2 regions of the Knoellia sp. LjRoot47 genome follow, and region 1 is predicted to be linked to the other one. Evidence: riboswitches for the same ligand, from Rfam matches in the RefSeq annotation. Region 1 holds a riboswitch; the other holds the start of a gene.

Region 1 (4,065 bases):
ACGACCTTCTGGCCAAGGCCGGCATGGTCGCGCCCACCGGTCGCCTCACCAACCTCGCGGCCCAGCGCCTGCCCGGCCCGGCCCTCATGGTCGTCAACAAGGCGATCGGGTTCCGGCTGCTCTCGACCGCCGGCAAGAAGACGTTCTCGCGCTTCGGCCGCAACGTCCCGCTCGTCGGCGGTGTCGTCGGCGCCGGGCTCGACGGCTGGCTGCTCAAGCGGATCTCGGACAACGCGCGTCGTGAGTTCCCCACGGCGACGGCGCAGATCGCGAGGGGCTGACCCATGGCGATGGCCTCCAAGGTCACGACGTTCAAGAGCCTCGCCACGGCGATCCGCATCGCCACGCGTCCCGGCGGACCGTCGATGGTCGAGCGCGCCCAGGCGGTGCCGCGGCTGGTCAGGGCGGTGCGCTCGGGTGAGTACACCGGCACCTCCGTGGGTCGGCTGCTCATGATCGCGGGCGCCGCGGGCTACCTCGTCTCCCCGGTCGACCTCCTGCCCGAGGCGCTGCTGGGGGCCTTCGGGCTGGCCGACGACGCGGTCGTGGGCTCGTGGCTGGCCGCCCAGCTCGTCACCGAGACCGAGGCGTTCCTCGAGTGGGAGCGCCGGACCGGTCGTGGCACCGGCCATGGCGCCGGCGCCGATCCCGTACCGGGCGTGGTCGTCGACGACGCGGTGCGTGGCGGTTCCGTCCCACCTCGTGCGTGAGCATCGTCCACAGGCGTCCCGTATGCCGTCCGCCGTCCACAGGCGCGTGACCTGACCCTTCCCGGGCTGCCCGACACGTCCTGACGCTGGGGTCATGACCTCAGTGAAGATCTCCACCACCGAAGAGCTGCTGGCCCTGCTGCCGCACCAGCTCGGGCACCGGCCGGAGCAGTGCGTCGCCATCATCATGGTGACCGACCGGATCCTGGGACCCGTCGCGCGCATCGACATCCCGCCCGAGAAGGACGTCGGCCCGACGGCCGAGCACCTTCTCGAGAGCCTGCGACGGGTCGGCCCGCAGGCGGCCATGCTCGTCGGCCACGACACGGTGCCGGGGGAGTCGCGGTCGCTGCTGCGTGCCCTTCACGCCGGACTGGTCGCCGCAGGCGTCGGCATCATCGACCACGTCGTCGTGCGCGACGGACGGTGGTGGGGGTGGTGCTGCCGGCCCGGGGACGAGCTCGACGGACTCCTCGCCGAGCACCTCGACGGTCACCCGCTGCCGGACGAGGCCACGGTGCCGGCCGTCGCCGAGTTCATCGCGCGCGGGAGCGCGCCGCTGGCGAGCCGCGACGAGGTGAGTGCTCTCGTGGCCGAGGACCCTGCACTGAGCCGTGGAGTCGGTGACGTCCTGGCCGACCTCTGGGAGCAGTTCTGCGACGAGGTCGACCCGGAGGGCGTCGTCCCGGCGGGGGTGCACGACGACGAGGGGTGCGACGGGGCGTGCCGGTCCGGGTGCGACTGGTGCGACTCGTGGAGCCCTGACACCGGTGACGAGGAGGACGACGAGGAGCGCGCCGCGCGAGAGGCCTCGCTGGGCGAGGCACTGTCCCGCATCCGAGCACGCCTGCGCGAGCTCGACCGGGTTCCGGATCTGTGGGCGCACGTCCTGGCCCCGGTCGGGGAGCGCGGTGACTCCTTCACCGTGTCCGACGACGCAGTGGCCCGCATGGCGCACTCGCTCGCGGACAAGGACTGGCGCGACTCGCTCGTCGCGTGGATGTCACCGGTGATGTTCCCGCTCGACCTCGTCGACGAGACCTCCCGGGCCCTCCTCGTCGAGCACGTGCCCGCTGGTCCGACCACCACGTCGGAGCAGTCCGAGGTGGTGCTCCGGCGGGTGCTGCACCTCGCCACGCGCGTCCCCGACGAGTTCGCCGTCGAGGCGGCGGCGATGAGCACGGTGGCGGGCTGCGTCGCCTGGGGAGTGGGCAACGGCGCCACGGCCGGCGACGCCGTCGAGCGGGCGCTGCGCGTCCACCCCGACTACATGCTCGCGGGCTATCTCTCGCAGATGGTCCAGCACCAGATGCGACCTCGGCACCGGTGGCCCGACGTCGCCGCCTGAGGGCGCATCCACGGTGCGGACAGGCCTGCCGGGAGCGGGCGACGCGGACCTAGACTCGCCCCAAGGTCATGAGTCCCAGCGACAAGCCCCGGCTTGCTGGGCGGCAACCCTCCTCGCGGTGGGGTGCCCCGGGTGAAGACACGGCCCGTCGGCACCGGCGGGCAAGCGCGATCCGAGGAGCACCTCCGATGACCATCACCGACCTCCCGACGACGTCGTTCTGGCGCCCGGGCGACGACCCCGGCGAGCGGCAGTTCGCTGCTCTCGGCCCGGTCGCCCTCGAGCGCGGCGGCACGCTGCCGGACGTCACCGTGGCCTACGAAACCTGGGGCACCCTCAACGCGGCCCGCGACAACGCCGTCCTCGTCGAGCACGCGCTCACCGGCGACTCCCACGTCGAGGGCCCCCCGAGGGCGGGTCACCCGACCCCAGGCTGGTGGGACGGGCTCATCGGTCCGGGGCGACCGCTCGACACCGACCGGTTCTTCGTCGTCTCGAGCAACGTCCTCGGCGGGTGCCAGGGGACCACCGGCCCGTCGAGCGACGCGTCGGACGGGCGACCGTGGGGAGGCCGGTTCCCCTCCGTCACCATCCGCGACCAGGTGGCCGTCGAGGCGCTGCTCGCCGACCGTCTCGGCATCACGACCTGGGCCGGGGTCCTCGGCGGCTCCATGGGTGGGATGCGCGCGATCGAGTGGGCGACCTCCCACCCGGAGCGGGTCGCGACGTGCATCGTGCTCGCGTCGACGGCATACGCGACGGCCGACCAGATCGCCTGGTGCCAGCCGCAGCTGCTCGCCATCCGCAGCGACCCGGCCTTCCACGACGGCGACTACTACGAGCACGGCGTCGTGCCGAGCGACGGCCTCGGGATCGCGCGGCGGATCGCGCACGTGACCTACCGCCACGAGGGTGAGCTGGCCGAGCGCTTCGGGCGCGAGGCCCAGGCGGGGGAGGAGCCGCTGGACCGTGGTGGACGGTTCGCGGTCGAGTCCTACCTCGACCACCACGCAGGCAAGCTCGGTCGCAGGTTCGACGCGAACTCCTACCTCGTCCTCAGCGAGGCGATGAACAGCCACGACGTCGGCCGGGGCCGCGGTGGGGTCGCGTCGGCGCTCGCGGCCTTCGAGGGCCGGCTCGTCGTGGCGGGGGTCGACACCGACCGGCTCTATCCCGAGCGGCTCTCCGACGAGATCGCCGCGCTGCGTCCGGGGACGACTCTGCGGCACATCGCGTCGAGGTTCGGACACGACGGGTTCCTCATCGAGATCGAGCAGGTGGGCGCGATCATCCGCGAGGCGCTCGCCGACCGGACCTGAGCCGGCGCCACGAGACGTGGCCGGGCCCTCACTCGACGTGGCCGCGCGACGACGCGTGCCTGACCGCAGATCCGGCAGCCCGGGCTTCCGTGTCCTGCGTCACAAACTCCGGTAGCGTCCAGCCAAGGGCCATCCGGCTGCTCTGCTGACCAGAAGGAGACACTCGTGGCGATCGTCGTGGGATACATCCCGACCAAGGAAGGCGCAGCCGCGTTGGCGCGTGCCGGTGAGGAAGCACTCCTGCGCAAGACCGACCTCGTCGTCATCAACTCGGGTCGTGACGGCGCCGGCGACGACTCGGAGGAGCTCGACCGCCTCGGCGACGAGCTCAAGGCCAAGGGTGTGGGCGTCACGGTCCGCCAGCTCATCCGGGGCAACGAGCCGGCCGAGGACCTCATCGCCGTCGCCGAGGAGATCAAGGCCGACCTCATCGTCATCGGTCTGCGGCGCCGGACCCCCGTCGGCAAGCTCATCCTCGGCTCCAACGCGCAGCGCATCCTGCTCGACGCACCCTGCCCCGTCCTGGCCGTCAAGAGCTGACCCGGCACCTCCTTCGGCAACGCGCTGCGACCCCCTGGAATAGGGCTGGGGGGTCGCGGCGATTTATAATGGTGATGCACCCTTCGAGCAACGGCCGATCCTCACCCCTGCGGATCACGTCAGAAGGTGCACCAAACAGACCAGCCGG
Region 2 (4,065 bases), on a different contig from region 1:
TCGCCATCGCCCAAGCTTCCTGAAAGCGAATGTCCGACATGGTCATGCCGTAGAGCCTGCAGAGCCTGGCCAGATCTTGGAGGGAGACGGGTCTAACTTCAAGGAGAATCCACATTAGTGCCTGTTGGGCTGGCAGGAGGGTACGTCCGGCACGCGCAACGTGGGACTTGCGCTTCGCTACGTTGTGTCTCCGGCAACGGAGGGTCATGTTCGAGAGGTAGTCTGCGTCTCGCGGATCCGGGTAGGTTTCGCGGCCCTCAATGTGGTCCGCCTGAAGGTCCAGCCTCGTCCCGCAGTCAACGCAGCGCCCTGTCATGGAATAGAGCCATGTTCGGACGTGGGACCAGAATGATTGACCTGTGTTCAGCGTGGCGTGGTTGTCTTTGAAGCCATAGAGAGTGGCACTTGAGGAGGCTATCTGAGTGCCTACCTGGGGTGGGTTCAGTTCACCCAGCACGGTTGTCGTGATTTCACGCCACGTGACGACGCCGTCGTCAACGAGATTTTCCGCCATTTCGCGCCACCTCGCTTCGTCCCATGAGGCGTCGTGAAGGCCATGAGCATTCTCGGCGATTCCTTCCTCTGCGGGCTCATCGGTCACGTGGCTAATCCTTCTTTTGGCTTGAGGAGTTACAAGTTGCTCACAGTGGCCACGGGAAATGGCGCCCGCCTACATTCGATCGATCCAGGTGTCTTCCTCGCGGTCGTCCCATGACGACCACGCCCTGAGCGAAGTGGGGGGTTGGGTTGGCTTTAGTTGCGCGAGAGCCTGGTCCGCCTCAGCGCTGGTCAGCGAGCGTAGTGAAGCCACTTGGCGCGCAACTGCGGCTTCGATGGCGGCCTGGCGGGCATCCATGGACCGAAGTCCCATGCCGTCAAGTACCAACCGAAGTTGACTGACTTGCGCATCGGTGACCGGGCCTTTGGCGGATGGCTCAGGAGCAAAGGTTTCGGGCTGCTGCGAGAGGAGTTCCGACACGGCATCATGTTACGGGGGAACCGCAGGTTGGTGACGTCATCTCGAGATTCTTGCGGCGTCGGCCGCCGAGGACGGTGCGACAGCGCCGCCCGCAGGCGCCTCGCCGGCGAAGCCGGCGCCTTGATCTGATAGAGGTCAATTCGGCAGTGAGGCCGATGCCGCGCGGCACCTTGAACTCAGAGGAGCCTGGATCGACGGGGAGGACATGATGGCTATGGAGGTACTAGTGAAGGTCGCGAGGGATCGCGACTCTTACGTTGTCTGGTCCTTCGACATGGACTGGCCGAAGGCTTGAGGTGCCCGGATCGACGTGGAAGATCTGGCGTCGGCCGAGGCCTTCGAGCTCGCAGATCAGCGAGGGATTGCCTTTATCGGTTCAGAGCCAAGCCCGGGTTGGGGCGGTTGGGACGACTCGCAGGGTCTGCAAGTTGGTGATCTTGGGGAGATTCACAGGGCCGGGCTCCAAACGATGCTTGAGCGGCTGGAGGAAGATCCCGATGCGGACGTCAGCGACCTACTAGGTTCCATCGATTCCGATGACGGCGATGAGTAGCCCCGCGTGGTGACGGGCTGTCGACGCTTACCGCAGTTCCGAACTGCGTTGTCAGTCGACGGCGATACAGTTCGAACGCTTCAGAGTGACATCGACAAGCACCTGGCTTGATGTCCAGCAACCTCCTCCGCGGAGGTGCTCCAGGGAAAGAGCTGGCTCGCCCATTCGGGCAGGCAAATGCGGATCTCCACGAGTATCGAGGGGTCCTCGTCCTAGGAGGTTCGTTGTCTGAGTCGTTGCACTCCCCGCAGGTCCAAGTGGCCGTGATCGTTCGGAACGCTGAGCGAGTAGTCGCCGAACTCGACCGAGATGACGTCCTGATGGCGCACGGCTACGCCTTGACGCTGATCTCGCAGGCGACAGAGCTGGCCAATGACCTTGAGCTGAAGGTTCGACAACTTCCTCCTGCCGAGCATGAGCGTGCCAATCCTTACCGCCACGTACCTCTGCACGGGGTCACGACGCAGGAAGCAGTGGCCCGGCTGACCACAGAGGACCTCCTGACCTCATGCCGCTACACGAATTGGACGCACGAACACCGAGCGAACCCCATGGCGCGATGGTGGGTGAGTAAGCACATGTCGATCCTCGTTCTCGAGCTCAAGAGACGTGGCCTTGACGAGGACGCATGGCGCGACGGACCCCGCTCCGAATGACCCGCTCGCCGTCGGTGCTGCTCGTTGATGACGTGCGCGATTTCCGCGACCGGAGACCCGCCGCTATTGCTCGCTCATCAAGGGAGGCGATGACCTGGCTACGCCGTCGCGGTGATTCCACGATCGCTGTGATATGGCTCGACTTCGATCTGCAAGGCGGGGATACCGCGCAGCCCATTGTGGACTACCTCGTTGACGAGGCAGCATCGGGCACCCCAGTCGCGGTTGCTCCCATCGAGGTGCACAGTTCAAACGCCAGAGCGGGGCGTCGGATCTACGACGATCTCCGCAGCGCCGGCTATAACGTGCATCGAAACTTCGCGGCCAAGCTTTGGACGCACCAACGCCACCCTGAACGCGGTTGGCGAACTGTCCCCAACGCCAGCCGGACGATGCGAACCAAGGCGCCTACGGCGGAGTCTTTGCAGTGACCAGAAGGCGCGGGCCCCTTAGGTAACCGGCTGCGATGCCGATACGGAACATGGCCACACGGGTCTGATGACTCGAGCTCTGAGAAACCGGCACGGCGTGGGCTTGCGCAGGCCAGCCACGCGCGTTCATCCCCGTCCTCGTCCTCAGCGCATGCGACCCAGCCTCGCGGACGGGGAAGACCGGAGCAACGGTCTACCGCAGGTGACCTGCCGGCGGCTCTTCGCCCAAAGGGTGGTCGTCTCAGGACGAGAGACCTTCAAGACTTGGTAAAGGATCCGGTTCCAACTGGATGCACTGCATGACCCGCTGCGCAATGGCTGTGGAGGAACACGCCTCCGCGGATGCAAGGGGACACCATGCACACCATTGTCAGCACGCTCGTCGCCGCTCCCGGTGACACCACCAACCTCCAGGCTGGATCAAGGAGAACATCATCCCGTTGCTCCTCCTGCTTGTCGCAGTGATGCTCTTCGTCGTCGCCCAACGAGGTGACAACGCGGAAGTTATGCGCGTCGTAGGTGGCGTCGTTATCGCTCTCACGGTCCTTGGTCTCGCTACCAGCGGCAACGCGGGCGAGGTCGGCACCTGGCTCGCCAGCCTGGCGACGGGTTGAGTCATGTGACTGCCCGTCGACGACGAGATCTACAACGTCAACTCGGTCTGGCTTGGCCCGCCCGGTCGCACCCTGCCGTTTCGCGCGCGATACGTCTGTGTGCCGTGGGGGCGGTCGTGCTTGTTCTGCTTCAGGGCACTTAGCGCCGCCTCGGCATCGGCCTCGGCTTCTTCGTCCTGAGCTACAGCGTCCTCGCGACCGTCGGGATCACGCGGGGCATCCTCGTGTTAGTCGATCCCCCGTATTCTCGACACTGCGCGCGCTTTCCAGCGACATCAGTGCTCCACGCGCCGACACGAGCCTTGATCGCGCCACCTTCCACGCCCGCCTCGGAGCGCCCTGTCCCGGGCGAGTGCTGTGCAAATGAAGGACGGCGTTGACACAGTGAGTTCGAGCCTGTCATCTCATCGACTCACCTCGCCACTGCAGCGTTAGCTCAGCGACAGGCCCGCACGCAATGCAGTATGGGTTGAGTGGAGACGAACGTACGAACGCCTATGCAAATCTTCAGCCTGCCGCAGCAGCTGGAGGTGCCGCTGTTTCAGCGTCCGTACGTGTGGGACGAGGGCGATCAGTGGGAGCCGCTTTGGGAGGACATCCGTCGACTGACGGAGATGCGACTCGCCAGCCCGGGGACGCTGGCAACTCACTTCCTTGGCGCGGTGGTGGTTCAGGCACACGAGGGTGCCATCGGCACCCTGAGCAAGAGCAACATCATCGACGGTCAGCAACGACTTACCACGCTTCAACTACTGATGGACGCTGCAGGCGCGGTCCTCGAGTCGGCTGGCTTCGACGGCCTTGCGGGCCAGCTCGAGAGCTTGACGCACAA

The links. Region 1 has a riboswitch for S-adenosylmethionine ahead of metX (homoserine O-acetyltransferase MetX). Riboswitches for the same ligand answer to the same signal wherever they lie in the genome.
Region 2: it holds a riboswitch for S-adenosylmethionine, as region 1 does, so the genes downstream of both, ACSQ11_RS05020 (hypothetical protein) here and metX (homoserine O-acetyltransferase MetX) in region 1, are expected to answer to the same signal.

What each region holds. Positions count from the first base shown of each region.
Region 1 covers NZ_CAXUQS020000002.1:320,304-324,368, reverse strand. Annotated here, with positions in the region: gene ACSQ11_RS16255 (EcsC family protein) at 1-281, shown strand, start outside; gene ACSQ11_RS16250 (YkvA family protein) at 285-710, shown strand; gene ACSQ11_RS16245 (DUF4192 domain-containing protein) at 805-2,058, shown strand; SAM riboswitch class IV at 2,123-2,232, shown strand; gene metX (homoserine O-acetyltransferase MetX) at 2,247-3,377, shown strand; gene ACSQ11_RS16235 (universal stress protein) at 3,543-3,917, shown strand.
Region 2 covers NZ_CAXUQS020000001.1:1,000,433-1,004,497, forward strand. Annotated here, with positions in the region: gene ACSQ11_RS05010 (hypothetical protein) at 1-601, opposite strand, end outside; gene ACSQ11_RS05015 (hypothetical protein) at 671-979, opposite strand; SAM riboswitch class IV at 1,610-1,718, shown strand; gene ACSQ11_RS05020 (hypothetical protein) at 1,757-2,188, shown strand; gene ACSQ11_RS05025 (cyclic-phosphate processing receiver domain-containing protein) at 2,185-2,619, shown strand; gene ACSQ11_RS05030 (DUF4268 domain-containing protein) at 3,731-4,065, shown strand, end outside.